Cupriavidus taiwanensis LMG 19424: one gene and its partner. Each later gene encodes a partner of the first gene's protein in a complex. Links are inferred from orthologs where the notes say so. Each region holds a gene or a part of one and is shown in the gene's direction. Other genes may lie near its edges.

Region 1 (14,144 bases):
GTGGCTGGCTTTCATCCTGCTGGCTCCTCCTGGTGCCGCGATTCGGGGCCCCGCTGAACAGGTTGGCCCAGGTATCGAAGCGGCGGTTGAACAAGACCGACAAACCGTTGATGGAGCCGCCCTTGGCAATCAGCGACCAGCGCCGCGAGAACTGCCACGTCAGCTTCACCACGTTCGAGGCCGAGGTCAGGCTCTGCTCGTAGCCCACCGACATGCGGTCGGTGATGGCCTTGCCCATGCTGACCACCTGCTGGTCGTTCAGGCCCGCGGTGCTGGGCCCGATCGAGAATTCGTCGATGCCGAAATGCGAGACGATGCCCTTGCCGGCCTTGCCGCCGATCAGCCCCAGCGCGGCGCCGCCCAGCGCCGAGCCGCTCAGCTGGCGCTGCTGGCCGGCGCCCGCGCTTTCGGCGCCGTAGCCGAACATCAGCCACGACAGCTTGTCTTCGTCGGGCACGTTGGGCTCCGACACCAGCCGCACGCGCGGCAGCCGCACCGTGCCGGTGACCTCCACGCCGGCCTCGACCTCCTGGTTGCGGCGCATGGCGCGGATGTTCATGTTCGGATTGTCGATCGGGCCGTTGAAATTGATGATGCCGCGCTCGATGTCCAGCTTGCGCCCGAAGGCCTCGTAGGTGCCGTCGGTGACGCGCACCGTGCCGGTGGCCTTCATCGGTGCCAGCGGCTCGCTCTTCACGCCCATCTGCCCGGCCAGCAGCAGGTCGGCGCCGGCGCCGCGGAAGCGGAAGTTGTTGCCCAGGTCGACGGTCAGGTCGATCACGGGGCTGAAGCGGCTGGCGGGCTTGCTTTCCGGCACCGGCGTGGCCGCGGTCTTGACCGCGCGCTGGTCCTTGCGCCGGATCACCACGACATCGTCGCCCAGCACCGGCGCGCCGGCCTTGGGCAGGTCGAACAGGCCGCGGTCGACGCGGAACTTGCCACGGATCACCACCTGCTTGTTCTCGTTGGCGATGCTGGCATCGCCCGACACCACCAGGGTGCGTTCCGGGCTGGCAAACAGCTGCAGCTTGTCGGCGACGATGCGGCCGGTCAGGTTGGGATCGGCCTCGCCCAGCTTGATATTGCCGGTGGCGGTGAGCTTGCCGTCGCCGCCATGGAATTCCACCTGGCGCAGCTCGACCGTGTTCTGGTCCAGCACCACGCGCACGGTGCCGTCGGTCAGGCGCAGCCCCTGGTCGTACAGCGTGACCGCGAGGTTGTCGCCATTGATGGTGCCGGTCAGCAGCGGCGCCGCCACCGTGCCCGCCAGCCGCATCGCCGCGGCCAGCCGGCCGTCGAAGGCGTACTGCGGGCCGGTCAGCGCCTCCAGCGACTTCAGCCGCGGCACGTCGACGGTGACGGTACCGCCCAGCGTCGAGGCCGGGCCCACCGTCTGCAGCCCCTGCTCCTGCACCAGGCCGGCCGAGGCATCGACCAACACCTTGCCGATGCGGCCCGACACCATGCCGCCGCGCAGCGCAATGCGGTTGCCGCCAGCGTCGGCGCGCAGGCTGGTCTCGCCCAGGCCCAGCGTGGTGAAGCCCCGGCCCGCGTTGACCGACAGGTCGCCGCTGCGCCGGCGCACTTCCGCAAAGCCGGTGGCGGTCTCGGCCAGCGCCAGGTTCCAGCGGCCGTCGATGACCAGGTCGGAGCGCACCGGCGGGCGCTCGCCGGTGATGGTTTCCATCAGCTCCAGCACGCGCGCCACTTGCAGGCCGTCGAGGCTGCCCGCGCTGCGGATGCGGCCGTGGTCCCAGTCCAGGCTGTCGATCGCCAGCGTGGCGCGGTCCAGCAGCAGGCGCGTGGCGCCCAGGCGCACGCGCTGGTCGGCCACCAGCAGTTGCGCCGGCGCGGCCAGGCGCAGGTTGACGGTGCCGCGCTCTTCGAGCGTGCGGATGGTGCCGTTCCAGCCGTCCTTGCCGCGCCATGCGCCCTGCCCCGCCAGCGCCAGCTGCAGGGGCCGCTGGTTCAGGCTGCCGGCCGCCTTGACGTCGAAGCTGTGGTTGGCCTGGGTGCCGTTGAGGGTGGCGTCGAGCGTGGCAAGGCTGGCTTGCGGGCCGCGGTAGCCGCGCGCCGCCAGCTGCACCGACAGCGGGCCGTCCAGACCGCCGCGGATCTCGGCGCGGCCGCTGGCGCTGGCCACCTTGTGCGGGCCCACTTCCAGCGTCTGCGCGTTGTAGTCGGCCACGACTTCGGGCTTCTTCAGCGTGCCGGTGATGGTGGCATCGAGCTTGAGCTTGCCGGCCACGCCGAACTTCAGGCGCTCCAGCTGCGGCGCATCGACCGCCAGTTTCAGCGCATCGCCGCGCGCGCCGAAGCTGCCGCGCAGGCTGGCCTGGTTGCCGGCCATGCTGAGCGCGGCCTCGCTCGGCAGCAGCCGCTCGCCGGCCAGGCGCAGCTTGCCGCCGCCGGTCATCGGCAGGCCCGCGTATTCGCTTTCGTGCACGGCGAAGTCCAGCGCCACGCCCAGTTGCGGCGCGAGTTCGCCGGTCGCGGTGAAATCGGCGTTGATCCGGCCCGCGGCCACCTTGGCCACGCGCGACGGATCGAACGCCGACAGCTTGCCCTTGAAGCTGTACGGCTGCTTGTCCTTCAGCCCCAGCTTGCCTTCGGCGGTCAGCAGGCCAGTGCCGACCACGGCGCGCAGCGCGGCCAGGGTCACGGTCTCGGTGTCCATGCTGGCGTCGGCAAATATCTTGAACTGGCCGCCGGACAGGTCCAGCGCCACGCTCTGGCGGCCCGGCTCGATGCGGACCACCACCGGGCCCGACAGGCTGGCGCTGGTCAGCGAGCCATGCAGCGCCGCCGGGTCCAGCCTGCGCACATCCAGGTCGAAGCCGCCGCGGCCGCCGCGCAGCGAGCCGCTGCCGGCGATCTCGGCCTTGCCCGGCAGCGCCACGCGCAGGTCCGACACCGCCTGCGCGGCCTCGCTCAGCTCGACCCGGGCGCGCACCGACTGCACCGGCAGCCGCTGCCGGTCGAGCGGGCCGGCCTCCAGGTTGCGGATCTCGATCTCGCCGGCGACCGCCAGCGGCGCCTGCGCCGGCGCGGGCACCGCGGCCGGTGCGGATGCGGGGGCCGGCGCGGATGCGGGGGCCGAGGCCGCGGACGGCGCGGTGGCGGACGGCGCAGGGACCGCCGCCGCGCCGTCCACCGGCCGCAGCTCGGCATGCACGGTCAGGTTGGCCTGCGGCGCCGACGGACTGAACAGGCGCGGGTTGATGCGGTCGCCATCGACCAGCAGGTGCGTGAACGGGACCTTGCCGAAGGGCGTCAGGTCCGCGCCCGCGCGCAGGTGGATGCGGTCGCCGCTGGCCTGCACCTCGGCGCGCAAGGCGTCGAGATTGCCGTTGGCGGTGGCATTGACGGCGAAGGCCTCGTCCTGCCAGCTGCTTTCCAGCAAGGCTTCGGCGCTGAGCGCGAACGGCGCGGCGGCGCCCAGCTGCGCGTTGGCGGCCAGCTTGCCGTAAGGCGTTTCCAGCTTGTCCACGCTGACGCGATGGCGCTGGCCGTCGCTGTGCAGCGCGCCGGCGAGGTTGGCGAACACCATCGGCTCGGCCGTGGGCGCCGGGCCCTGCAGCAGCGCCAGGCGCTCGAGCGTCAGCGCGTCGACATCGATGGCGAGCGGCAGTTCGAGCGACGCGGGCTTGCGCATCGGTTCGGTGCTGGGCTCGGACGGGCCGAGCCGCACTTCGGCCTTGCCGATGCGCAGCCATTGCACGTGCAGCCGCCGCGGCTGCCAGCTCAGGTTCCAGCTGCCGTCGACGCGGTCCACCGTGACGCGCGTCTGGCCGCTGGCGAACACCACGTCGCGCAGGCGCAGGCCGTGCGCCACGGTGCCGCCTTCGAGCTGGCCGCTGAGCATGCCGGCCGACAGCCGCGTGGCCAGCGTCCACAGGTGCCGCGTGCCGGTTTCGGTGCGCAGCGCCGCCACGCCGGTGGCCGCCAGCACCACCACCAGCAACAGCACGATGCCGGCCAGCCAGCCCAGCGCGCGCCACAGCCGCCGGCGCTGGCGCGGTGCCGGACCGGAGGGCGGCGGTGCGGCGTCGCCGCCGCCGGGCACGGAAGGCAGGTCGTGCACGTTCATCAGAACGCCACCCCCAGCGAGATATGCGGCCGGAACTGCTGCTCCTGGATGCCGTAGCCCACGTCAAGCTGCAGCGGGCCCACCGGCGTGCGCCAGCGCACGCCCACGCCCACGCCGTTGTAGATCGTCACGCCGCGCAGGTTGTCGGCGGCCGTGCCCAGGTCCCAGAACACCGCCACGCCCCAGTCCGGCTTGAACCAGTACTGGTACTCCAGGCTGCCGGTGCCGAGGTACTTGGCCGGCAGGATGCTGGAGCCGCTGGGGGTGCCGATCGACTGGTAGGTGTAGCCGCGGATCGAATCGGTGCCGCCGGCGCGGAAGCGCAGCGTTGCCGGGATCTGGCTCGAACTGTCACCGGTCAGGTCGGCGCCCAGTTCCAGCCGCGCCACCACCAGGTCGCGCTTGCCCACCGGGATGTACTGGCGGATACGGCCATACAGGCGCAGGAAGGTGGCATCGCTGAGCAAACCCCGCGCGGCCACGCCGACCTGGGTGCTGATCACATTGCCGCGGCGCGGGAACACCGGGTTGTCGACGTCGCGCCGGGTCCAGGCGAAGGCCGGCACCAGGGCCTTGCTGATCTGGGCGGCCTGGCCCTCGGGCAGCAGCTTGTCATAGTAGAAGTCGAGCGACGTGGTGACGTCGTACTTCTCGCGCGAGCGCGAGCGCTTCAGGCCCGCGCGCAGGCTGGTGGTATCGGTGTTCTCGAGATCGATGGTGCGCTCGTAGCTGCTGTACACGCTGTTGCGGTAGGCGCCGCGCGACGGCGGCATCGCCGCCTCGGCGAACAGGTAGGAGCGCTTCTGTTCGATGCGCGCCTGCGAATCGAAGGTCCAGGCGCGGTTGAACAGGTTGTAGTAGGAATAGCGCCCTTCGACCTGCGCGCCGGTATCGGTGGTAAAGCCGACGCCGCTGTTGAGCCGGTGCACCGGGTATTCGCGCACGCGCACCGACACCGGCGCGGTGACCACGCCGTCCGGCGCCTGCTCGGCATCCGGCGGCGGCTCCAGGTCGACCTGCACGTTGGAGAAATACGGCTGGTTCTGGATCGCGCGCTGCAGCTCCAGCAGCCGCTCGACCCGGTACGGCTCGCCCTCGTTGAGCGGGTTGACGTTGACGATGATCTGTTCCGGGTAGCGGCGCGTGCCGGTGACCTTGAGCGGACCCAGGCGGTAGGCCGGGCCGCTGGCGTAGTGCGCCGACAGGTCCGCGCGCAGCTCGTCCGGCTCGACCCGCGCCTGCGACGCGGCCAGCCGCGCGCCGTAGTAGGTGTGGCTCTGCAGCGTCACCAGCGCGTCTTCCTTGGCCTTGTCCCAGTCGTCCTGGCGGAACGGCTGGCCCGCGGGCAGGCCCCACTTGGCCTTCATTTCCGCCACCTGTTCGGGCGACTGGGTCGCGGCCGGACCGGTCACCTGCAGGTCGACGTTGCGGATCAGCGTGCGCGCGCCGGGGTCCACCATCACATGGACCACGCGCTTGTCGCCCTCGCCCTCGACGCGGGTGGTGGTGGTGGGATCGAAATAGCCTTCGGTGGAGGTGAAGGCCCGCACCTGCTCGCCGACGGTCTCGACCATGTAGTCGAACTGGTCCTGCGACAGGTCGGTGCGGTCCTTGTAGCGGGCCAGGTCGAGGTGCTCCTCCAGCATCTCGCGGATCGGCTTGGGCGCTTCGACCTCGACCTTGTAGGCCGCCTGGGCGCCGCCCGCCGCCAGTGCCAGCACCGTGCCCAAGATCCTGAGCACGCCCGCGGCGCGCGCGGCCAGGCGCCTGGCGGCATGGCCAGCCGAATCAGCGGTGATAGCGGTGTCTTGCGGCATCGCCCGATTGTCCACACATACAAAGTCGGTATTTGACCACACCCGGCCGCGTGCCCGGAACTTTCCCGCCCGTTGCAGCCCCCCGCCTGCGGTCCGGCGTGCATCCCGGGGGGCCGATACTGTAAAATCATGGCCCACTGTACCTATCTGGCGCCCGCACGGGTGCATCCCGGTTGAACATGGCCCTCTACGAATCCGATATCACCCAGTTCCTGAAGCAGCTCAAGCAAGAGCGCCCGACGCTGGAGGCCGAGCAGCGCGACGGCCGCGCCCTGCTGTGGGACAAGGCACCGATCGACCTCGAAGAGCGCGCCCGCGCCCAGGCTTCGCGCGTGGCGCAGAAGCCCTACGTCTACTCGCAGGACAACTGATCCCCGCCGCCCCCGAGCCCGAACCCGAGCCGACCGCACCATGAGCGCAGGCGACCAGGACAAGCTGCCGCTGCCCGTGGAACTGCCCGCCGTGGCGCCCGCCGCCCCGGGCACGGCCGGCCCCGCCGACATGGTCGACGGGATGGCGTTCGCGCGCCTGTACGGCGAGCCGCTGTTCAAGCTGCCGCAGGACCTGTACATCCCGCCGGACGCGCTCGAGATCTTCCTCGAAGCCTTCGAGGGCCCGCTGGACCTGCTGCTGTACCTGATCCGCAAGCAGAACTTCAACGTCCTCGACATCCCGATGTCGCAGGTCACCCGGCAGTACCTGTCGTATATCGAGCAGATCCGCAAGACCAACCTGGAGCTGGCGGCGGAATACCTGCTGATGGCGGCGATGCTGATCGAGATCAAGTCGCGCATGCTGCTGCCGGTCAAGAAGGCCGACAGCGACGAGGAAGCCGAGGACCCGCGCGCCGAGCTGGTGCGCCGCCTGCTGGAGTATGAGCAGATGAAGCTGGCCGCGCAGCGCCTGGACACGGTGCCGCAGCTGGGCCGCGATTTCCTGCGCTCGCAGGTCTATATCGAGCAGAGCCTGGCGCCGCGCTTTCCCGACGTGGAAACCGTCGACCTGCAGGCGGCCTGGGCCGACGTGCTCAAGCGCGCCAAGCTCAACCAGCATCACAAGATCTCGCGCGAGGAGCTGTCGGTGCGCGAGCATATGAGCCAGATCCTGCGCCGGCTGCAGCATGCGCGCTTCATGGAGTTCTCGGAGCTGTTCGAGGACGCGGTGCGCTCCGGCAAGGGCGTGCCGGTGGTGGTGGTGAACTTTATCGCCATGCTGGAGCTGTCGCGCGAATCCCTGGTGGAGATCACCCAGGCCGAGCCGTTCGCGCCGATTTATGTGCGATTGGCGTACAGCCCCAGCTGACCCGTCCGAACCGCCGAGGCCAGCCCCGCCCCACTTGATCTACAATCCGCCGACAGCCGGCCCAGACCGGCACGGCAGCCGCCGCGCGCCGCGGACCGGCGCCCGGGTCACCCCTACACGACCAGCACACCAAGGCAGATGAAAGTCATTTCCTCCATCCAAGAGCTGCGGGACCAGTTGCGCGGCCAGAACCGCGCGGCGTTCGTCCCCACCATGGGCAACCTGCACGAAGGCCACCTGTCGCTGATGCGCCTGGCGCGCCAGCATGGCGACCCGGTGGTGGCATCCATCTTCGTGAACCGCCTGCAGTTCGGCCCGAACGAGGATTTCGACAAGTACCCGCGCACGCTGCAGGAAGACATCGAAAAACTGCAGAGCGAAGGCGTCTACGTGCTGTTTGCGCCGTCCGAACGCGACATGTACCCCGAGCCCCAGGAATACCGCGTCGAGCCGCCGCACGACCTCGGCGACATCCTCGAGGGGGAATTCCGCCCCGGCTTCTTCAAGGGCGTGTGCACCGTGGTGATGAAGCTGTTCTCGTGCGCGCAGCCGCGCGTGGCCGTGTTCGGCAAGAAGGACTACCAGCAGCTGATGATCGTGCGCCGCATGGTGCAGCAGTTCGCGCTGCCGATCGACATCGTTCCCGCCGAAACCGTGCGCGCGGAAGACGGGCTGGCGCTGTCGTCGCGCAACCGCTACCTGAGCCCGGATGAACGCGCCGAGGCGCCGGTGCTCTACCGCACCCTGCACGATGTGCGCGACACCGTGCTGGGCGGCGACCGCGCCTCGGCCGACCTGCTGGCGGTGGAGGCCAGGGCCCGCGCTGCGCTGGAACAGCGTGGCTGGAAGCCGGATTATGTGGCGATCCGCAAGCGTGTCGACCTGCAGGCGCCGACGCGCGAGGAATTCCTCGCCGGCGAGCCGCTGGTGATCCTGACCGCGGCCAAGCTGGGCGCGACCCGGTTGATCGACAACCTGGAAATCTGAGCGGCGCATCCGCGTCCGCCAAACAAAAAGGCAGGCCCGGCGGCCTGCCTTTTTCATGCCTGGCGCATGCCGGCGCGCTGCGCCGCCTTCACGACATGCCGCTGGTGGCCGCGCCGCCGCTTCCACCAGATCAGCACGCCGGTCACGGCGAAGGCCAGCGGCGCCAGCCCGAACAGCGTGATGAAGAGCCGCCCCGGCAGGCCGAATGCTTCGCCGGTATGCAGCGGAAACTGCCAGTTCAGCAGCGTGTCGCCGGCGGGCGCCTGCTGCGGGTCGCGCACGCCAAGCGGCGCACCGGTCCAGGCATCGAGCCAGAGCCGCGTGGCGCCGGTGTGCTGGCGCACTTCGCCGGGCTGGCACAGCCGGATCTCGAAGGCGTCGCCGGGCTTGCGCGGGAAGCCGATGCGGGTGACCTGCGCGTGCGGGAACTGCGCGTGCGCCGCGGCCATGATCTCGCCCGCTTCGAGCGGCCTCGCGCCCGCCGGCGCAGGTGCCGAGGCGTGCTTGACGGGCGGCGTCACCGTCATCACCCCCGCCACGATGGGCGTCACCCACTTCGGCAGGTTCAGGTACCAGCCGGAAAACGCGATGATGGCCAGCACCGGCGCGGCCAGGATCCCCCCCGCACGGTGCAGCGAGTAATTGAAGCGCGACCATGAGCCGCCATGCGTGATGCGAAACGCCTGCACCACCGAGCGCAGCTTCATCTTGGGCCACCAGGCGGCGACGCCCACCAGCGTGGTCAGCAACAGCAGCATGCCGGCCACGCCGGTGATGGTCTTGCCGGTATCGCCCGCCAGCAGGTAGCGGTGCAGATGGAACAGCGTGGGCAGCAGCAGCCGGCGCGACAGCCCCGCCTCGCCCCAGACACGCTCGCCCTTCACCGCCAGTGTGACCGGGTCGACCATGACCTGGCGCGAGCGCCCCGGCACCGCGCCGTCGGGCCCCTTGACCGGATACCAGGCGATAAAGACGCCGTCGGCATGGGTCGGCAGCATCAGCAGGTTGGGTTTGCCGTAGGGCGGCGCCGCCAGCCGCTCGGTCACCGCCTGGACGGTGTCCGGAGTCACCGGCGCCGCCATCGGCGCGGAAGCCACCAGCAGGTCGGGATTGAGCCAGGCATCGAGTTCATCGCGCCAGGCGATGGTCATGCCGGTCAGCCCCATCAGGACGAACAGCAGGCCAAGACTGAGGCCGATATAGCGATGGAGCTTGACGAGGACGACGCGCAGGCGGCCGGTAACCATGACGGGGTAGAGTACGTTGAGCGGACGCTGCAAGGCGCGGAATATGGCGGAAAAGCCATCTCAGCGCCATGATGCGAATGCGAAGGATTCGCGATTCTAGCAGGGACTTTTCACGCCGCTATACGCATCGCGGCCGCCTTAGTGCCGCCTTAGTGCCGCCTTAGTGCCGCCTTAGTGCCGCCTTAGTGCCGCCTTAGTGACGCAATGGCGCCAACAGTGCCGCAAGGTCGAGGTGCGCCGCCATGGTGTCGGCCAGGCGCTCGATCGACGCTTCGCGCAGCGCGTCGAGATCGACGGCCTGGGCCTGGTCCAGTCCGGCCCAGCGCAGCAGCGCCTGGCACCCGCCGGGATCGTCGAACAGGCCGTGGACATAGGTGGCCAGCACCTGGCCGTCGCCCGAGCGTGCCCCGTCCGGCCGCAGGGTGCCGTCGCCGCGGTCCAGCCACAGCGCCGGCTGCTCCAGGCCCTTGCCGCTGGTGACGCCGAGGTGGATCTCGTAGCCGCGCACCGGCGCGCCGGCCTCGGCCGTTTCCAGCGCCAGCCGGCCGCGCACCTGGCGCAGCTGCTTGTCGGCGGCCAGCGTGGTTTCGTAATCGAGCCAGCCCAGCCCCGCGCTGCTGCCGGCAGGGCCTTCGCGGCCGTCGGGGTCGTGCACCTGACGCCCCAGCATCTGCATGCCGCCGCAGATGCCGACCAGCTTGCCACCATAGCGCAGGTGCCGCGCCAACGCGACGTCCCAGCCGTGGGTGCGCAGGAACTCCAGGTCGCCGCGCACGTTCTTGCTGCCGGGCAGCACCACCAGGTCGGCGGGCGGGATCGGCCGGCCCGGGCCGACAAACTGCAGGTCCACCTGCGGATGCGCGCGCAGCGCGTCGAAGTCGGTATGGTTGGCGATGCGGGGCAGCACCGGCACAATCACGCGCAGGCGCTGCGCGCCCTGGCCACCATCGGCCTGCGCGCCGATGATGGCATCCTCGGCATCGAGGTGCAGGCCGTGCAGGTAGGGCAGCACGCCGAACACCGGCTTGCCGGTACGCGCCACCAGCCAGTCCAGTCCCGGCTCCAGCAGCCCGATATCGCCGCGGAAGCGGTTGATGATGAAGCCGGTCACGCGCGCGCGCTCGCTGTCGGACAGGCAGTCGAGCGTGCCCACCAGGTGCGCGAACACGCCGCCGCGGTCGATGTCCGCGACCAGCACCACCGGGCAGTCGACCTGCTCGGCAAACCCCATGTTGGCGATGTCGCGTTCGCGCAGGTTCACTTCCGCCGGGCTGCCGGCGCCCTCCACCAGCACTACCTGATAGGCCTGCGCCAGGCGTGTGTGCGAGGCCAGCACGGCCTTCATCGCCTCGGGCTTGTAGGCGTGGTAGGCGCGCGCGTCCAGGTCCAGCCGCGCCCGGCCGTGGATGATGACTTGCGCGCCGGTGTCGCTGCTGGGCTTGAGCAGCACCGGGTTCATGTCGGTATGCGGCGCCAGCCGCGCGGCCTGGGCCTGCAGCGCCTGGGCCCGGCCGATCTCGCCGCCGTCGGCGGTGACGGCGCTGTTCAGCGCCATGTTCTGAGGCTTGAACGGCACCACGCGCGTGCCGGCACGGGCCAGCACCCGGCACAGGCCGGCGACGATGGTGCTCTTGCCGGCATCGGAGGTGGTGCCCTGGACCATCAACGTGCCGCGCAGGGCACGCGGCGGCTGGAATTGCGTAGCGTCTGGTTGCATCGCCGGATTATCGCACCGCCCTGCACGCGGGCCGTGCCATGCCCGGATGCGGCGGCTACAATACGCGGATGGAAACCCCGGCCATCGCACCCGCCACCGCGTCCGGCACCGCCCCCGCCGCGCAGCCGCGCGCAGCCGCCAGGGGCACTGGCGGCCGCCAGCTGACGCTGGTGCTGGGCGGCGCCCGTTCCGGCAAGAGCCACTTTGCCGAACAACTCGCCACCGACCACGCCACCATCACCGGCGGGCCGGTCACCTATATCGCCACCGCGCGCCAGGACCCGGCCCATGCCGACCAGGAACTGGAAGTCCGCATCGCCCTGCACCGCGCGCGCCGCCCCGCCGACTGGCGCCTGGTGGAAGAGCCGGTGCACCTGGCCGACGCGCTCTATGCCAACGCGCGCCACGACGGCTGCATCCTGGTGGATTGCATGACGCTGTGGATCAACAACCTGCTCTTTCCCGATGGCCGCAGCTACCCCGAGCACGGCGTGATTACGCCGCCGGCGGCGTTCACCGAAGAAATCGAGGCGCTGCTCAACGCGCTGCCGACGCTGCCCGGCCACGTCATCCTGGTTTCCAACGAGATCGGCTTCGGCGTGATCCCGATGGGTGCCATCACCCGCTTCTATGTCGATGAACTGGGCCGCCTGAACCAGAAGCTGGCCGCCGCGGCAGACTGCGTGCGGCTGCTGGTGGCGGGCATCCCGGTGGCGGTAAAGGGCCCCGATCCCGCATGCTGATGCTGGCCTGGCCGGCATGCGTGGCAGCGGCATGGATCGGGACACTGCTGGACCGCTGGCTCGGCGAGCCGCGGCGCTGGCATCCGCTGGTCGGCTTCGGCCGCATCGCCGCCGCACTGGAACGCCGCCTCAACCCACCCCCGCAACGTAGCGCGCCATGGCGCCAGCGCCTCGCCGGACTTGCCGGCTGGTGCGTGCTGGTGCTGGCGCCGGCGGCGCTGGCATGGTGGCTGGTCGCCGCGGCGGCGAGCTGGCATCCGCGCGCCGCACTGGCGCTGCATGCGCTGGCGCTGTACGCGGCGCTGGGCGCGCGCAGCCTGCACCAGCATATCGCCCCGATCGCCGGCGCGCTGGCCGTAGCCGACCTGCCCGCGGCGCGCGCGCTGACCGCGCGCATCGTCTCGCGCGACACCGCCGATGCCGACACCGAAGCACTGGCCCGCGCCGCCTGCGAATCGGCGCTGGAAAACGGCAACGACGCAGTGTTCGGCGCGCTGTTCTGGTTCCTGGTCGGCGGCGCGCCGGCCGTGATCGTGTTCCGGCTGGCCAATACGCTCGATGCGATGTGGGGCTACCGCACGCCTCGGCTGGTGTATTTCGGCTGGGCCGCGGCGCGCCTCGACGATGCGCTCAACCTGGTGCCGGCACGGCTGACCGCGCTGTCGTATGCGCTGCTCGGCGCCACCGCGCAGGCACTGCGCTGCTGGCGCACGCAGGCCCCGGCATGGTCGAGCCCCAATGCCGGCCCGGTGATGGCCGCGGGTGCCGGCGCCATTGGCGTGCGGCTTGGCGGCCCGGCGCGCTATCACGGTGAAATCGAGCCACGCCCGCCGCTGGGCGCCGGCTCCGCGCCGCAGGCAGCGCATGTGATGGCCTGCCTGCGGCTGGTCGAACGCACGCTGTGGCTGTGGCTGGCACTGGCAGGCGCCAGCGCGCTCGCCGCACTGATGGTATCCGCACCGGCATGAACACCACCCTGCCCCCGATCCGCCATGGCGGCGACCTGCTGGCCGCGGTGCGCCGCTACGGCCGCCCCGCCGACGACTGGCTCGACCTCTCCACCGGCATCAACCCCGATGGCTATCCGGTGCCGGCGCTGCCGGCGCACGCGTGGCAGCGGCTGCCGCAGGACGATGACGGCCTGGCCGAACTGGCCGCGGCGGCATGCGGCGCGCCCCATGCGCTGCCGGTGGCCGGCTCGCAGGCCGCGATCCGCACGCTGCCGGCGCTGCTGCGACCGGGCCGCGTCGGCATCGCCGCGCTGGGGTACAGCGAATACGCGCCGGCGTTCGCTGCCGCGGGGCATACCGTGGCGCTGCTGGACGAAGCGGACTTCACGCGGCCCGAGCTGACCGACACGCTCGATCATCTGGTCGTCGTCAACCCGAACAACCCGACCGCGCGCGTGCTGCCCGCCGCGACGCTGCTGCGCTGGCATGCCGCGCTGGCCGCGCGCGGCGGCACGCTGCTGGTCGACGAAGCTTTTATCGATTGCCTGCCGGGCGCTTCCGTCGCCGCGCACAGTGAAAGCCCCGGGCTGGTGGTGCTGCGCTCGATCGGCAAGTTCTACGGCCTGGCCGGCATCCGCTGCGGCTTCGTGCTGGCGCAGCCGGCACTGCTGGACGCGCTGCGCGCGCGCCTGGGCCACTGGACCGTCGCCGGCCCGGCGCGCGAGGTGGCGCGCCGCGCGCTGGCTGACGCGGCGTGGCAGCAGGCCACCCGGGTCCGGCTGCAGGCCTGCGGCGCGCGCCTGGCCAGCATGCTGGACCGCCACTGCCTGCCGCCGGTGACGCACCCGCTGTTCTGCTGGGTCCCGCATCGCGACGCCGCGCGGCTGCACCACGGCCTGGCGCAGCACGGGGTCTGGACCCGCTATTTCGATGCCGCCGGCGGCTGCGCCCCGAGCCTGCGCCTTGGCCTGCCGCCGGACCAGCCTCTCGCCTGGCAGCGGCTGGACGCGGCGCTGGCGGCCGCTGCCTGACTCTCTGACGCAAGCCATGCCGAACCGCCTGATCCCGCTGATTGCCTCCGCCCTGCTGCTGCCAGCGCTGCCCGCCGCTGCCACGGTCTCCGCCATCGACGACACCGGCCAGACCGTGACCCTCGCACAGCCGGCGCGCCGCGTGATTTCGCTGGCGCCGCACGTCACCGAGATGCTGTTCGCCGCGGGCGGGGGCGACCGCATCGCCGGCACCGTCAGCTACAGCGACTACCCACCGCAGGCGCGCGAGATCGCGCGCG
Region 2 (15,396 bases), 790 kb from region 1 along the record:
CAGCTTGACGGCCTCGGCCTGCTGCACCAGCGCGGCTTCCAGTTCGGCGATGCGGGCCGCCGGGTCGCGCGCGTCGGCCACCGCGCCTTCGGTCGTGCCGTCCTTGCGCTTGTTCTTCTTCAGCTTCTCGAGGGTCTTGTTGGCCTGCTCGAGAATGGTGGGCAGCAGGGACAGCACGGTGCTGACGGTGGTGGGATCCAGGGCCATGAGTCGCTTGCGGAGGGAGGGCATGTTCAGCCTGGCCAGGCGGGTGACGACGGTAAATCGGCCCCGGAGCAGGGCCCCGGGGCGGCGCGGCCCATGCGGGCCGCGAGCGGCGATCAGTCGCCGCGCAGCAGGTCGTTCAGGCTGGTCTTGGCGCGGGTCTGCGCGTCGACCTTCTTCACGATCACGGCGCAGTACAGGCTGTACTTGCCATCCTTGGACGGCAGGTTGCCCGCCACCACCACCGAGCCGGCCGGCACGCGGCCATAGTGGATCTCGCCGGTTTCGCGGTCGTAGATCTTGGTCGACTGGCCCAGGTACACGCCCATCGAGATCACCGAGTTTTCCTCGACGATCACGCCTTCCACGACTTCCGAACGGGCGCCGATGAAGCAGTTGTCTTCGATGATCACCGGGTTGGCCTGCAGCGGCTCCAGCACGCCGCCGATGCCCACGCCGCCCGACAGGTGCACGTTCTTGCCGATCTGCGCGCACGAACCGACGGTGGCCCAGGTGTCGACCATGGTGCCTTCATCGACATAGGCGCCGATGTTGACGTACGACGGCATCAGCACCGCGTTCTTCGCGATGAACGAACCGCGGCGGGCCACGGCGGGCGGCACGACGCGGAAGCCCGCCTTGGCGAAGTCGTCGCCGCTCCAGTTGGCGAACTTGGTCGGCACCTTGTCGTAGAACTGGGCAAAGCCGCCGGCGCTCATCGGCGCGTTGTCTTCCAGGCGGAACGACAGCAGCACGGCCTTCTTGACCCACTGGTTGACGATCCAGTCCTTGCCTTGCTTCTCGGCCACGCGCAGGGTGCCGGCATCGAGCTGGCCGATGACGTTGGCGACGGCCTCGCGGATGTCGTTGGGGGCGGACTTCGGCGACAGGCTGGTGCGGTCTTCCCAGGCCTGGTCGATCAGGGCTTGCAGTGCTTGCGTCATGTTAGGTTCTCAGGTGGTGAATGTTGAAATTTTGCCAATTGTGTTCTCCCTCTCCCCTCAGGGGGAGAGGGTCGGGGAGAGGGGTGGTCTAGCAAGGCATCCCGCTAGCAGAACCGCCTGCCCTCTCCCCCGGCCCCTCTGCCGCTCGCGGGAGAGGGGAGCAAACCGGCGGCCGGGAGAAGTCTCAGCCCAGCGATTTGCAGAATTCCACGATCCGCCGCGCCCCCTCCACGCATTCCTCCGGCGTCGCCACCAGCGCCATGCGCACGCGGTTGGCGCCGGGGTTGAAGCCGTCGGCCTCGCGCGCCAGGTAGCTGCCGGGCAGCACGGTGACGTTCTGTTCGGCCAGCAGCCGCGCGGCGAATTCGGTATCGGAGAGGCCGGTGCGCGAGACGTCGGCCCACAGGTAGAAGCCGGCATCGGGCAGCGCCACGTCGAGCACCTCGGCCAGCATCGGCGTGACTTCGCTGAACTTGCGCACATAGGCGGCGCGGTTCTCGCGCACATGCGACTCGTCGTTCCACGCGGCGATGCTGGCGCTCTGCACCGCCGGGTTCATGGCGCCGCCGTGGTAGGTGCGGTAGAGCAGGAACTGCTTCAGCAGCGCGGCGTCGCCCGCAACAAAGCCCGAGCGCAGGCCCGGCACGTTGGAGCGCTTGGACAGGCTCGAGAACACCACCAGGCGCTCGAAGGGGTTGGCCCCGTTCGCACGGCCCAGCTTGTGCGCGGCCTCGAGCGCGCCCAGCGGCGCGCGGCCCTCGTCGAAATAGATCTCGGAGTAGCACTCGTCCGAGGCGATCACGAAGCCGTAGCGGTCGGACAGCGCGAACAGCTGCTGCCAGTCTTCCAGCGACAGCACCGCGCCGGTCGGGTTGCCGGGCGTGCAGACAAAGAGCAGCTGCACCTTCTGCCAGACGTCGTCGGCAATGCGGTCGAACGCCGGGGCGAAGTTGCGCGCCGGGTCGCTGTTGGCGAATACCGGGGTGGCGCCCGCCAGCAGCGCCGCGCCTTCATAGATCTGGTAGAACGGGTTCGGGCACAGCACCAGTGCGCCCGGACGGCTGCCGTCGACCACGGTCTGGGCAAAGGCGAACAGCGCCTCGCGCGAGCCGGTCACGGGCAGCACTTCGGTGGCGGCGTTGACACTGGGCAGGCCGTAGCGGCGCTCCAGCCAGCCCGCGATGCACTGCCGTAGTGCATCGGAACCGGCCGTTGTGGGATAATTCGCCAGCCCCGCAAGCGACTCTGCCAGCGCTTGCTTGATGAATGCCGGCGTCGGATGCTTGGGTTCACCGATGCCGAAGCTGATGGCCGGCTTGTCGGCAGCCTTTACTTGCGCAAAGAGCACCCGCAGTTTCTCGAACGGGTAGGGCTGGAGCAGGTCGAGGCGCGGATTCACAGTGTCAGTCGGGGCCGGTTAAAACGACGCATTATAGAGGAACGGCGCGGGTTTCCGTGCGCGGTCCCGGCCCGCCAGGCGGTCTTTGGCGAGGGTTGGGCCGGCATGGATGGCGGGCATCACGCCACGGTGATGCCGCCGGCGCCGTCCGGACGCTGCCCGCCGCGCATGGCGGGCGCTCCGGCTCGCCTCGCACCGATTCCCTTTATGAGCACAAATTCCGTTGCGGCGCCGCTGGCGCCGGCCGACCGCCATGCGGTCAAGGCATCGCTTTCCATCCTGATCGGCGCCTCGGTGTGGGGCATCGCCTGGTTCCCGTACCGCGTGCTGGCCGGCTGGGGGCTGGGCGGCATGCATGCCGCGGCGCTGGTCAGCGCGGTGGCGGCGGTGCTGTCGCTGCTGGCCTTCCGCCGCCACCTGGGCGGGTTGCGCCCGCACTGGCTGTTCGTCGCGATCGGCCTGGCGGCGGGCGTGACCAACGCCGGCTTCGTCTGGGGCAGCGTCAACGGCCATGTGATGCGCGTGCTGCTGCTGTTCTACCTGACGCCGGTCTGGACCGCGCTGTTCGCGCGGCTGTTCCTGGGCGAGCGGCTGTCCGCGGCCGGGCTGGCGCTGGTGGGGCTGGCGCTGTTCGGCGCCGGGCTGATGCTGTGGACGCCCGCGGTCGGCGTGCCGCTGCCGGGCTCCGCCGCGGAATGGTCGGGGCTGATCGGCGGCATGGGTTTTGCCGTCAACAACGTGCTGTCGCGCCGCGCCGGGCAGCGCTTTCCGGACACCGACGCCCGCGTGCGCACGGTGGTGGTCTACCTGGGCTGCACCGTGGTCGGCGTGCCGGCCGCGCTGCTGCTCGACGGCCCGGCGGTGGCGGTGGTGCCGGGCGCGCAGGTCAGCGCGGCGATGCTGGTGCTGGGGCTGGCGGCGGTGCTGGTGGTCAGCAATTCGGTGGTGCAGTACGGGCTGCAGCGGCTGCCGGCCAACCGCGTGTCGCTGCTGATGCTGTTCGAGATTGTCATCGCCGCGCTGTCGTCGTGGTGGCTGGCCACCGAGGTGCTGAGCTGGAAGGAGGCCGCGGGCGGGCTGTGCATCATCGCCGCCGGGGCCTTGTCCGGGCTGGTTCACCGCAGCCGCGCCGCGCCCGCGCCGGAGGCAGGCGCGGAGGCCGCGGCCTGCCACTAGCCCGGGCGCGGGTCAATGCAGCATCACGCGCGACACCATCGCCACCAGCGGCGCGCGCACCGCGCGCTCCACGCCGCGGTGCAGCTGCAGCGGCCGCAGCAGCATCTTGACGGTCATCTCGATCGGGATGTTGCGGCGGATCACGCCGGATACGCGCGTATTGAGCGCGCGCACCTCCGCCTCCGGGATCGACTCGACCCCGCGTTCCATGCGCAGCACGTTGCGCAGCGCGATCGCGGCGTCCTCGTTCTTGATTTCCAGCAGCCGGCGCGCCACCGCGCCCAGCACGCGCAGCCGGCCCAGGCGCTCGGCCTCGGCGAAGCGGTTGAAGAAGTGGAGGAAGTGCTTGTAGTGCCGCACCTCGTCGTTGGAGATGCGCCGCGTCAGGTCGCGCAGCACCGGCTCGTCGCTGGCCTGCTCGAGCGCCCGGTAGTAGGCCGCCGTGCCGGTTTCCACCACGCAGCGCGCCGCCATTTCCAGTGCCTCGGTCGGCTCGAACTGGTCGATCGAGCAGGTCTGGCTGTACTCGGCGAAAAAGCGCGCGTAGCCCCGCTCCCAGTCGAATTCCGGCCAGACGTGCTCGACATAGCGCCGCAGCGCCAGGCCATGCTGCAGCTCCTCGGCTTCCCACTGCTCGGCCAGCCAGCCGGCCGCATCGGGCACCCGGGCGTAGTAGGTGGCAAGGTTGCCCGCGTAGGTGTCGGAGCCGCTCTCGATGAACGAGGCCGACACCAGCAGGTAGAACAGGTCGCGGTCGCCGCGCACGCGCGCGAGGTCGATCGCCTCGTATCGGATGTCGTTGACAGACCACGGCCGGTTGGCCGCTGACGGTTCACTCATGCTCTGTCCTCCTGGTTGGCCAAAGGCTGCAAGGGGCGTTCAGGGTGCGTGGGGCCGGAGCGCATCCGGCATCACGCCGACAGAGCAGAGACTAGCATTTACCCTAATTAGTTTCAGCGCCCGGGCCGCGCAAGCGTGGCGGGCTGCCCACGCGTTGGCTGCCAAAGTGCTTGCGAAAACGCTTGTAAGAGTCGGAAAGGCAAGGGAATTCCGGGGCCCGGCGACCATCCCCGGGACGAGCCCAAACGGGCCGGCGAAGGCATCTGCGATGGTATGATTAGCCCCAATTCACGGGCCCGGGGGGTATTTTGAGGTGCCGGCGTCACGCCGCGCCGACTCCCGCGCAGCCCGGCTTTTCCGAACCGAGCAATAGCCCCGATACCCGATACCTGGCCGCCCCCGCTTTTCCTGCCGGAGTGGCCGATACCACACGAGAAACCGTGCGACTATCCTCGATCAAGCTGGCGGGCTTCAAGTCATTCGTCGATCCCACCAATTTCCAGGTGCCGGGCCAACTGGTCGGCATCGTCGGTCCCAACGGCTGCGGCAAATCCAACATCATCGACGCGGTGCGTTGGGTGCTGGGCGAGTCACGCGCGTCAGAGCTGCGTGGCGAATCTATGCAGGACGTCATCTTCAACGGTTCCACGGCGCGCAAGCAGGCCGGACGCGCCAGCGTCGAACTGGTGTTCGACAACGCCGAAGGCCGCGCCGCAGGCCAGTGGAGCCAGTACGCCGAAGTGGCGGTCAAGCGCGTGCTGACCCGCGATGGCACGTCTTCCTACTACATCAACAACCAGCCGGTGCGCCGGCGCGACATCCAGGACATCTTCCTGGGCACGGGCCTGGGCCCGCGCGCCTACGCCATCATCGGGCAAGGCATGATCTCGCGCATCATCGAGGCCAAGCCCGATGACATGCGCATCTTCCTGGAAGAGGCGGCGGGGGTCTCCAAGTACAAGGAGCGCCGCCGCGAGACCGAGAACCGGCTGTCGGATACCCGCGAAAACCTGACCCGGGTCGAAGACATCCTGCGCGAACTCGGCAGCAACCTCGAAAAGCTCGAGGGCCAGGCCGAAGTGGCGCAGCGCTTCAAGACGCTGCAGGCCGACGGCGAAGAGAAGCAGCACCTGCTGTGGCTGCTGCGCAAGCGCGAGGCGCAGCAGGAGCAGGAACGCCACCAGCGCGCCATCGAGCAGGCCCAGATCGACCTGGAAGCGCAGACCGCGCAGCTGCGCCATGTCGAGGCCGAGCTGGAAACCCTGCGCGCCGCGCACTATGCCGCATCGGATGGCATGCACGCCGCACAGGGCGCGCTGTACGAGGCCAATGCCGAAGTCAGCAAGCTCGAGGCCGAGATCCGTTACGTGGTGGAATCGCGCAACCGCGTGCAGGCGCAGATCGCCGCGCTGACCGCGCAGCGCGAGCAATGGCAGGGCAAGGCCGAGCAGGCCACCGACGAGCTGGCGCAGGCCGAGGAAAACCTGGCGGTGGCGGAAGGCCGCACGGTCGAGGCCCAGGAAGCCGTGGCGCAGCAGAACGACGAGCTGCCGACGCTCGAAGCGCAATGGCGCGACGCCCAGCAACTGCTCAACGAGCAGCGCGCCGGCATCATGCAGGCCGAGCAGGCGCTGAAGCTGGAAGCCGCGCAACAGCGCAGCGCCGACCAGATGCTGCAGCAGCTGGAGCAGCGGCGCGAACGGCTGTCGGCCGAAGACAAGGGCCTGGACCGCCCCGACGAGACCCGCCTGGAGCAGGCCCGCGCCGAGCTGGCCGAGCAGGAAGCGCTGGTCGAGGAAGCCCAGGCGGTGCTCGCCGACGCCGAAGAGAGCGTGCCGCGCCTGGATGAGGCGCGCCGCGCCGCGCAGGCGCGCGTGCACAGCGAAGCCGCCGCCATCGCTACGATTGAGGCGCGCCTGTCGGCGCTGCGCCAGCTGCAGGAAAACGTGCAGACCGACGGCAAGGTGCAGCCGTGGCTGGCCAAACATGAACTGTCCGAGCTGCCGCGGCTGTGGAAGAAAGTGCATATCGAGCCGGGCTGGGAGAACGCGCTCGAATCCGTGCTGCGTGAGAAGCTGGCCGCGCTGGAAGTGTCGAACCTGGACTGGGTCAAGGCCTTCCTGTCCGACGCGCCGCCGGCCAAGCTGGCGTTCTACTCGCCGCCGGCCGCCGCGCGTCCGCTGGAAACGCCCGCCGGCCTGCGCCCGCTGATGGCGCTGGTGCAGATCACCGAACCGGGCATCCGCGCGGTGATGCAGGACTGGCTCGCCGACGTCTATGTTGCCACCGACATGGCGCAGGCGCTGGCCGCGCGCAACACGCTGCCCGACGGTGCCTCGTTCGTGGTCGCCGAAGGCCACCTGGTGGGCCGTAACGCGATCCAGATCTACGCCGCCGATTCCGAGCAGGCCGGCATGCTCGCGCGCGAGCAGGAAATCGAAAACCTGCAGAAGCAGGCGCGCGCGCAGCTGCTGCTGTCCGACGAAGCCAAGACCGAGGCGGTGCGGGCGGAAGCCGCCTACACCCAGGCCAGCCAGGCGCTGGGCGAAGCGCGTGCGCGCGCCGAGCAGGCCACGCGCCGCGTGCACACGCTGCAGATGGACGTGCTCAAGCTGTCGCAGGCGATGGAGCGCTATGCCGCCCGCAGCGGACAGATCCGCGAGGAACTGGCAGAGATCCACGCGCAGATCGAAGAGCAGCGCGCCATCCGCGCAGAATCCGAAGCCAGCTTCGAGCAGCACGACGCCGCGCTGGCCGAGATGCAGGCCACCCACGAAGACCAGCAGATGGCCTTCGAGGCGCTGGACAGCAAGCTCTCGGGCGCGCGCCACCAGTTGCGCGACCTCGAGCGCGCCGCGCAGGAAGCGCTGTTTGCCGAGCGCAACCTGGCCAGCCGCATCGATGAGCTGCGCCGCAATATCCAGGTGGCGGCGGACCAGGCCGAGCGCATCGCCGAATCGCTCGAGAACGCCCGCGCCGAACTCGAGACCATCAACGAGCAGACCGCGCATACCGGCCTGCAGGAAGCGCTGGAGCGCCGTGCCGAGAAGGAAGAGAAGCTGACCATCGCGCGCACCGAGCTCGATGCGCTGTCGGCACAGCTGCGCCAGCACGACGAGCAGCGCCTGGCCGCCGAGCGCAGCCTGCAGCCGCTGCGCGACCGCATCACCGAGCTGCAGCTCAAGGAACAGGCCGCGCGCCTGAACCAGGAGCAGTTCAGCGAGCAGCTGAGCGCCGCCGCGGTGGACGAGGCCGCGCTGGCCGGCAAGCTGACCGGCGACCTGAAGCCGTCGTACCTGCAGGGCGAAGTCACGCGCATCAACAACGCCATCAATGCGCTGGGCCCGGTCAACATGGCCGCGCTCGACGAACTGGCCGCGGCGCGCGAGCGCAAGACCTTCCTCGACGCGCAGTCGGCCGACCTGAACGACGCCATCGGCACGCTGGAGGACGCGATCGCCAAGATCGACCAGGAGACCCGCGCGCTGCTGCAGGGCACCTTCGACCAGGTCAACCACCATTTCGGCGAGCTGTTCCCGTCGCTGTTCGGCGGCGGCCAGGCGCGCCTGATCATGACCGGCGAGGAAATCCTCGATGCCGGCGTGCAGGTGATGGCGCAGCCGCCGGGCAAGAAGAACTCGACCATCCACCTGCTGTCGGGCGGCGAGAAGGCGCTGACCGCGATCGCGCTGGTGTTCGCGATGTTCCAGCTGAACCCGGCGCCGTTCTGCCTGCTGGACGAGGTCGACGCGCCGCTGGACGACGCCAATACCGAGCGCTACGCCAATATGGTGGCGCGCATGTCGGACAAGACCCAATTCGTTTTCATCTCACATAACAAGATCGCCATGGAAATGGCTCATCAACTCATTGGCGTGACCATGCAGGAGCAGGGCGTTTCGCGTATCGTGGCCGTGGATATGGACGCGGCGGTGTCGATGGCGGAGGCAGCATGAACCTGAATATGGACCTGCAGACCGCGCTGATCGTCGCGGGCCTGGTTTTCGTGGTGCTGGTGTTCGGCTACAACCAGTGGCAGATCCGCAAGGCGCGCCGCCCGCGCGAGCTGCGGCCCGAAGACGACCTGCCGCCGATGCGCGAGCCGGTGGTTGGCCAGAGCACCGCGCCGGAGACCGTCGCACGCCTGCACGAAGCCGCGGCCGAGCAGCCGCCGCGGCGCGAGCCCACGCTGTCGCAGGCGCCGGCCAGTGCCGGCGCCGCGGTGGCTGACCGCAATCACGCCGCTGCCGCCGCGGCCGCGGCGGCCAGCACTGCCGATGCCGACGAAGCCGTCGCCGAGGAGGTAGCTGTCGGGGCTGCAGCGTCGCAGGCGTCGGCCGACGAAGCGGACGCTGCTGCCGCGGTGACGCCTGCCACGGCGCCTGCACCAGCAACCGTGTCTGCGCCGGCACCCGCTCCGGCTCCGGTCGCCGCCGTGCCGGACGGCCAGCCCGCGCCAGCCGTGGTCGATCCGCTGATCGACTGCATCGTGCCGCTGCACCTCGAACGCAAGGCTTCCGGCGACCGCATCCTGCCGCTGACCGGCCGCCTGCGCCGTGCCGGCACCAAGCCGGTCCACATCGAAGGCCTGCGCGCCGAAGCCAACGCCTGGGAACCTGTCACCGCCGGCCACCAGTATGAAGACCTGCAGGTGGGCGTGCAGCTGGCCAACCGCGGCGGCCCGCTCAATGCGCTGGAGTTCTCGGAATTCATCACCGCGGTGGAATCGCTGGCCGAGTCGCTCGACGCCTCGGCCGACCTGCCGGACATGGGCGAGACCGTGGCCAACGCGCGCGAGCTCGACGCCTTTGCCGCCGCCAGTGACGTGCAGCTGGGCGTCAATGTGATCTCCGACGGTGCACCGTGGTCGGCTGCCTATGTGCAGAACGTGGCCACGCAAGACGGGCTGGTGCTGTCGCGCGACGGCACCCGCTTTATCCGCTACCAGGCCAATGCCGAGGGCGTGCAGCGCCCGCTGTTCACGCTGCAGTTCGGCGACACCAACTTCCTGCGCGACGACCTCACCGTCAAGGCCGGCCGCCAGATCACGCTGCTGCTCGACGTGCCGGTGGCCGACCAGGGCGCCAAGCCGTTCAAGACCGTGTGCGAATACGGCCATACGCTGGCGCAGCGCATGGGCGCGCAGCTGGTCGACGACAATATGCGGCCGCTGACCGAAGCGTCGTTCGTCGCCATCTTCAACCAGCTCGAAGCGCTGTACCAGAAGCTGGAAGCGCGCGGCATGCCGGCCGGTTCGCCGGTGGCGCTGCGCCTGTTCAGCAACTAGCCGGAGCCTGCCCATGACCGCAAAACACCGCGGCGCGCAGGCAGAGGCCTCCGCGCCCGCCGGCGCCTTGCCGGCCGACGCCGCCGCCAGCCGCGTAGCCTGGCTGCGTGAAGAGCTGGACCGCCACAACTACCAGTATTACGTGCTGGACGCGCCCACCGTTCCCGATGCGGAATACGACGCGCTGTTCAGCGAACTGATGGCGCTGGAACTCGAGCATCCCGAGCTGCAGACGCCCGACTCGCCCACCCAGCGTGTGGGCGGCGAGCCGTTGTCCGCGTTCGACTCGGTGCGGCACCGCGTGCCGATGCTGTCGCTCAACAACGCCTTTGCCGACGAGGACGTGCTGAACTTCGACCGCCGCTGCGCGCAGGGGCTGGGCCGCACCGCCCCGGCAGCAGGCGAGGCCGACCTGTTCAGCGCCGCCGACGCGGTCGAATACGCGTGCGAGCTGAAGTTCGACGGCCTGGCCATGTCGCTGCGCTATGAAGACGGCCGCCTGGTTCAGGCCGCCACCCGCGGCGATGGCGAGACCGGCGAGGACGTCACCGTCAACGTGCGCACCATCAAGGCGATCCCGCTCAAGCTGCGCGGCCAGGCGCCCGCGGTGCTGGAGGTTCGCGGCGAGGTTTTCATGTTCCGCCGCGACTTCGACAAGCTCAACGCGCGCCAGGCCGAGGCCGGCGAAAAGACCTTCGTCAATCCGCGCAACGCCGCCGCGGGCAGCCTGCGCCAGCTCGATCCGCGCATCACCGCGAGGCGTCCGCTGTCGTTCTTCGCCTACGGTCTGGGCGAGCTGCAGGGCGTTGAGCGCCCGCCCACCCACAGCGCCATGCTCGACGGCTTCGCCGCGCTGGGTTTGCCGGTGTGCAAGGACCGCGCGGTGGTGAAGGGCGCGCAAGGGCTGCTGGATTTCTACCGCGATATCGGCAAGCGCCGTGACGACCTGCCCTACGACATCGATGGCGTGGTCTACAAGGTCAACGCGCTGGCCGAGCAGGAGCGCCTGGGCTTTGTCTCGCGCGCGCCGCGCTTTGCGCTGGCGCACAAGTTCCCGGCGCAGGAAATGACCACCGTCGTCGAGGACATCGAGGTGCAGGTCGGCCGCACCGGCGCAATCACGCCGGTGGCGCGGCTCAGGCCGGTGTTCGTCGGCGGCGTGACCGTGACCAATGCCACGCTGCACAACGAGGACGAGATCCGCCGCAAGGACGTGCATGTTGGCGACACCGTGATCGTGCGCCGCGCCGGCGACGTGATCCCGGAAGTCGTCGCCGTGGTGGCCGAGCGCCGCCCGGCGGACGCGCGCGCCTTCGTGATGCCGACCGCCTGCCCGGTGTGCGGCTCGCATATCGAGAAGCTGGAAGACGAAGCCATTGCCCGCTGCACCGGCGGCCTGATCTGCGCGGCGCAGCGCAAGCAATCGCTGCTGCATTTCGCGCAGCGGCGCGCCATGGATATCGAAGGCCTGGGCGACAGGCTGGTCGAGCAGCTGGTCGACCAGGGCATCGTGCGCACGCCGGCCGACCTGTACAAGCTTGGCGTCGCCAAGCTGGCCGCGCTGGAGCGCATGGCGGACAAGTCGGCCGCCAACCTGGTGGCGGCGATCGACAAGTCGCGCGCGACCACCATGAACCGCTTCATTTTCGCGCTTGGCATCCGCCACGTCGGCGAAGCGACCGCCAAGGACCTGGCCCGGCACTTCGGCAAGCTCGATGCGCTGATGGCGGCCGACGAAGCCGCCCTGCTGGAGGTCAACGATGTCGGCCCGGTGGTGGCGCAGTCGATCGCGCACTTCTTCGCCGAGCCGCACAATGTCGAGGTCATCGAGCAACTGCGCGCCGCGGGCGTACACTGGCCGGAAAGCGAGCCGGTGGCAAAGTCGCCGGCGCCGCTGTCGGGCAAGACCTTTGTCCTGACCGGGACGCTGCCGACCTTGTCGCGCGAAGACGCCAAGGAACTGCTGGAAGCCGCCGGCGCCAAGGTGGCGGGGTCGGTGTCGAAGAAGACCGACTACGTGGTTGCCGGCGCCGAGGCCGGCAGCAAGCTGGACAAGGCCGAGGCGCTGGGCGTGCCGGTGCTGGACGAGGCCGGCATGCTGGCGCTGCTGGCGCAGGCAGGCGCCGCGCCGGCCGAGGAATAACCGGGGAACGGAACCATGATCCGCGAGATTCTAAAGATGGGTGATCCGCGCCTGCTGCAGGTGGCGCGGCCGGTGGAGCGCTTCAACACGCCGGAGCTGCGCACGCTGATCGAAGACATGTTCGACACCATGGACCACGCCAACGGCGCGGGCCTGGCCGCGCCGCAGATCGGCGTCGACCTGCAGGTGGTGATCTTCGGCTTCGACCGCAATCCGCGCTACCCGGACGCGCCCACCGTGCCCAAGACCGTATTGATCAACCCCGTGCTGGAAATGCAGTCCGACGAGATGGAGGACGGCTGGGAGGGCTGCCTGTCGGTGCCGGGCCTGCGCGGCGTGGTGCCGCGCCACCTGCGGCTGAAGTACAGCGGCTACGACCTGATGGGCAACCGCATCGAGCGCGTGGCCGAGGGCTTCCATGCGCGCGTGGTGCAGCATGAGTGCGACCATCTGCAGGGGATTCTTTATCCGATGCGGATCAAGGATTTTTCGAACTTCGGGTTTACCGAGGTGCTGTTTCCGGATTTGCCGGCGAATAGCGACGATTGAATGGCAATGCCAATCGGCACGCTGCCGGTTTGCTCCCCTCTCCCGCTTGCGGGAGAGGGGCAGGGGGAGAGGGCAGGCGCTGGCATACCGACGCCTGTCACTTCGTCGACATGCCGGCCCTCTCCCCAACCCTCTCCCGCAAGCGGGAGAGGGAGCACGCAATCGGTACAGGGATGAGGCGGTGGCGATTGCCCACCCCCCCGAAAAAAGCGGCCATTCCGGCCGCTTTTTCACATCAGAACTTCTCGAACTGCCCCAGGAACCGCCACTTGCCCGGCGGCAGATCGCCCAGCACCACGCGCCCCATGCGCACGCGCTTGAGGCCCACCACCTGCAGCCCCACCTGTTCGCACATGCGGCGGATCTGGCGCTTGCGGCCCTCGCGCAGCACGAAGCGCAGCTGCTCTTCGTTCTGCCAGCTGACCTTGGCCGGCTTGAGCGGCACGCCGTCCAGCGACAGGCCGTGGCGCAGCAGTTCCAGGTCATCGGCCGGGAATTCGGCGCTGATGTTGCGCTCGACCGGCCCGTGCGGCGAGTGCCAGACCACGCGCACCAGGTATTCCTTCTCGACGGTCGAATCTTCGCCGATCAGCGCGCGCGCGACCCGGCCGTCCTGGGTCAGCACCAGCAGGCCGGTGGAGTCGATATCGAGGCGGCCGGCCGGCGCCAGGTTCTTGCGTTGCCACGGCGCAAAGCGCTTGCGCGTGGGGTCGCCTTCCCACTGGTTCTCCGGAGCGAACAGCGCCGCGGCGGGCTCGTAGCCATCCTCGGCCTGCCCGGAAACGTAGCCCACCGGCTTGTTCAGCAGCACGGTGACGCGCTCGCCTTGCTCGGAGCGCGCTTCCTGCAGGATCTCGATCTCGGCGTCCGGGCGGATGCGGCTGCCGAGTTCGGTCACGGGCTTGCCGTCGACCAGCACCCAGCCGCGCGGGATCCATTCGTCGGCCTCGCGGCGCGAGCACAGGCCGAGTTCGGACATGCGCTTGGACAGGCGTACCAGGCCGTCGTCGTGGCTGGATTCGTCGCGCGGCGCCGCGGGCGCTTCGCGGCGCGAAGCTGGCGCCGGGGCGCGTTCCGGGCGTGCGGGCCCGGCGGTGCGGATACGGTCGGCCGCGTCGCTGAAGCGGCGTGCCGGTGCCGTGCCTTCGCGGCGGCGCTCGCCCGACGGCGCGGGGCGGGCGCGCCGCTCGTCGTCGCCATGGCGGCGCGGGCGCGAGTCGGCGCCTTCGAAGCGGCGAGGGCGCTTGTCGTCGTCACCAAAGCGGCGCGGGCGGGTGTCAGCGCCTTCGAAGCGGCGCGGGCGCGGCTCGCCACGGTCGTCGCCAGTGCGGCGCGGACGGTTGTCGTCGTCGCCATAGCGGCGCGGCGGGCGCGACTCGCTGCTTTCGAAGCGGCGCGGCCGCGCCTCGCCACGGTCGTCGCCAGTGCGGCGCGGACGGTTGTCGTCGTCGCCATAGCGGCGCGGCGGGCGCGACTCGCTGCCTTCGAAACGGCGCGGGCGTGCTTCGCCGCGGTCATCGCCATAGCGGCGCGGACGGCTTTCGTCGTCGCCGAAGCGGCGCGGCGGGCGCGACTCGCTGCCTTCGAAGCGGCGCGGACGCGCTTCGCCGCGGTCATCGCCAGCACGGCGTGGACGATTGTCGTCGTCGCCGAAGCGGCGCGGCGGGCGCGACTCGCTGCCTTCGAAGCGGCGTGGGCGCGCTTCGCCGCGGTCATCGCCATAGCGGCGCGGACGGCTTTCGTCGTCGCCGAAGCGTCGAGGGCGCGCCTCGCCGGCATCCGGGCGGCGCGGACGCGCCTGGCGTTCGCTGTCAGCGGGGCGGGGCGCACGCGGCTGGCGCGGCTGTGCTGGCGCTTCGCCCTGGGCGGCGCTGCCACCGGTCTTGCCGCCGGCGCGCTGCTGGGCGCGCTTGATGCCCTCGGAGACGGCCTGCACGCGCTTGCGGTTCAGGTCGGACACGCGCACGGGGCGGGTGCCGCCCTTGCGCGCGGCCGTGCCGGTATCGCTGGCGGCCTTGATGCCTAGCGTCTTGCGCTTCGGCGAATTGCTGTCGGTCATAGGTTGATGATGCCCGCCCGCCTCAGATGGCGAGGGCGGCGAGCAAGTCCTGTTCAAGCTGAATCTGCAATCGGTTGTCGGCGGCCAGGCGGCTGCCGTCTACCAGGAACACGTCTTCGACGCGTTCGCCCAAAGTGTTGATGCGTGCCGTGTGCACGGACACGCGATGGCGCGCCAGTACGCGGGCGATGGCGTACAGCAGGCCGGTGCGGTCGTTGGCGGACAGCGACAGCAGGTAATACTGGCCGCGCTCGTCCGGGCGCAGGTCGACGCGCGGCTTGATCGGGAAGCTGCGCGACTGGCGCGACAGCCGCCCCTGCGTGGGCTCGGGCAGCGCGCCCTGCAGGCGCAGCCGCTCGCACAGCTCGTGCTCGACCAGCGCGATGATGTCGCGGTAATTGCCGCCGTCGCCGGCCATGCCGGGGTCGGTGACCTGGAACGTATCGAGCGCGTAGCCGTGGCGCGTGGTGTGGATCTTGGCGTCCTGGATCGAAAACGCCTTGCGCTCGAAATAGCCGCAGATGCGCGCGAACAGGTCGGGCTGGTCCTTGATGTAGACCGCTACCTGCAGGCCTTCGCCGGCCGGCGACACGCGCGCCTTGACCACCGGCACCGGGCTGTCGACCTTGTTGTACAGGTGGCGCGTCAGCCAGGCGATATCGTGCGAATCGTGGCGCAGGAAGAAGGCCACGTCCAGCTGCGCCCACAGCGACTTGCCCAGCGCCGGGTCGAACGCTTTCAGGCGCAGTTCCGAGATGGTGTCCGCCTTGCGCTGCGACCACAGCGAGTGCGGGT

Evidence for each region.
Region 2: the proteins of RALTA_RS11825 (region 1) and smc are in contact, whole or in part, in a crystal structure (PDB 3ZGX), measured with the Bacillus subtilis proteins. The link is inferred for Cupriavidus taiwanensis LMG 19424 from one-to-one orthologs.

The regions. Positions count from the first base shown.
Region 1 is NC_010528.1:2,573,169-2,587,312, forward strand. Bases 5,402-8,263 are described here. They hold RALTA_RS11825 (segregation and condensation protein A), read left to right. Parts: upstream 5,402-6,318; coding sequence 6,319-7,209; downstream 7,210-8,263. Other genes in these bases: RALTA_RS11815 (autotransporter assembly complex protein TamA), read right to left, coding at 5,402-5,907; RALTA_RS11820 (DUF3460 family protein), read left to right, coding at 6,087-6,278; panC (pantoate--beta-alanine ligase), read left to right, coding at 7,348-8,196; RALTA_RS11835 (PepSY-associated TM helix domain-containing protein), read right to left, coding at 8,250-8,263. In the rest of the region: RALTA_RS11810 (translocation/assembly module TamB domain-containing protein), read right to left, coding at 1-4,090; more of RALTA_RS11815, read right to left, coding at 4,090-5,401; more of RALTA_RS11835, read right to left, coding at 8,264-9,443; RALTA_RS11840 (cobyric acid synthase), read right to left, coding at 9,637-11,160; cobU (bifunctional adenosylcobinamide kinase/adenosylcobinamide-phosphate guanylyltransferase), read left to right, coding at 11,199-11,903; RALTA_RS11850 (CobD/CbiB family cobalamin biosynthesis protein), read left to right, coding at 11,897-12,871; threonine-phosphate decarboxylase CobD, read left to right, coding at 12,868-13,884; RALTA_RS11860 (cobalamin-binding protein), read left to right, coding at 13,901-14,144. UniProt on the Bacillus subtilis protein: Participates in chromosomal partition during cell division. May act via the formation of a condensin-like complex containing Smc and ScpB that pull DNA away from mid-cell into both cell halves.
Region 2 is NC_010528.1:1,784,724-1,800,119, reverse strand. What follows is about bases 4,606-8,719. They hold smc (chromosome segregation protein SMC), read left to right. Parts: upstream 4,606-5,003; coding sequence 5,004-8,519; downstream 8,520-8,719. Other genes in these bases: RALTA_RS08160 (cell division protein ZipA C-terminal FtsZ-binding domain-containing protein), read left to right, coding at 8,516-8,719. In the rest of the region: RALTA_RS08190 (hypothetical protein), read right to left, coding at 1-231; dapD (2,3,4,5-tetrahydropyridine-2,6-dicarboxylate N-succinyltransferase), read right to left, coding at 321-1,148; dapC (succinyldiaminopimelate transaminase), read right to left, coding at 1,333-2,547; RALTA_RS08175 (DMT family transporter), read left to right, coding at 2,755-3,723; RALTA_RS08170 (ferritin-like domain-containing protein), read right to left, coding at 3,736-4,563; more of RALTA_RS08160, read left to right, coding at 8,720-9,850; NAD-dependent DNA ligase LigA, read left to right, coding at 9,864-11,993; def (peptide deformylase), read left to right, coding at 12,009-12,542; RALTA_RS08145 (pseudouridine synthase), read right to left, coding at 12,778-14,601; RALTA_RS08140 ([protein-PII] uridylyltransferase), read right to left, coding at 14,624-15,396. UniProt on the Bacillus subtilis protein: Required for chromosome condensation and partitioning.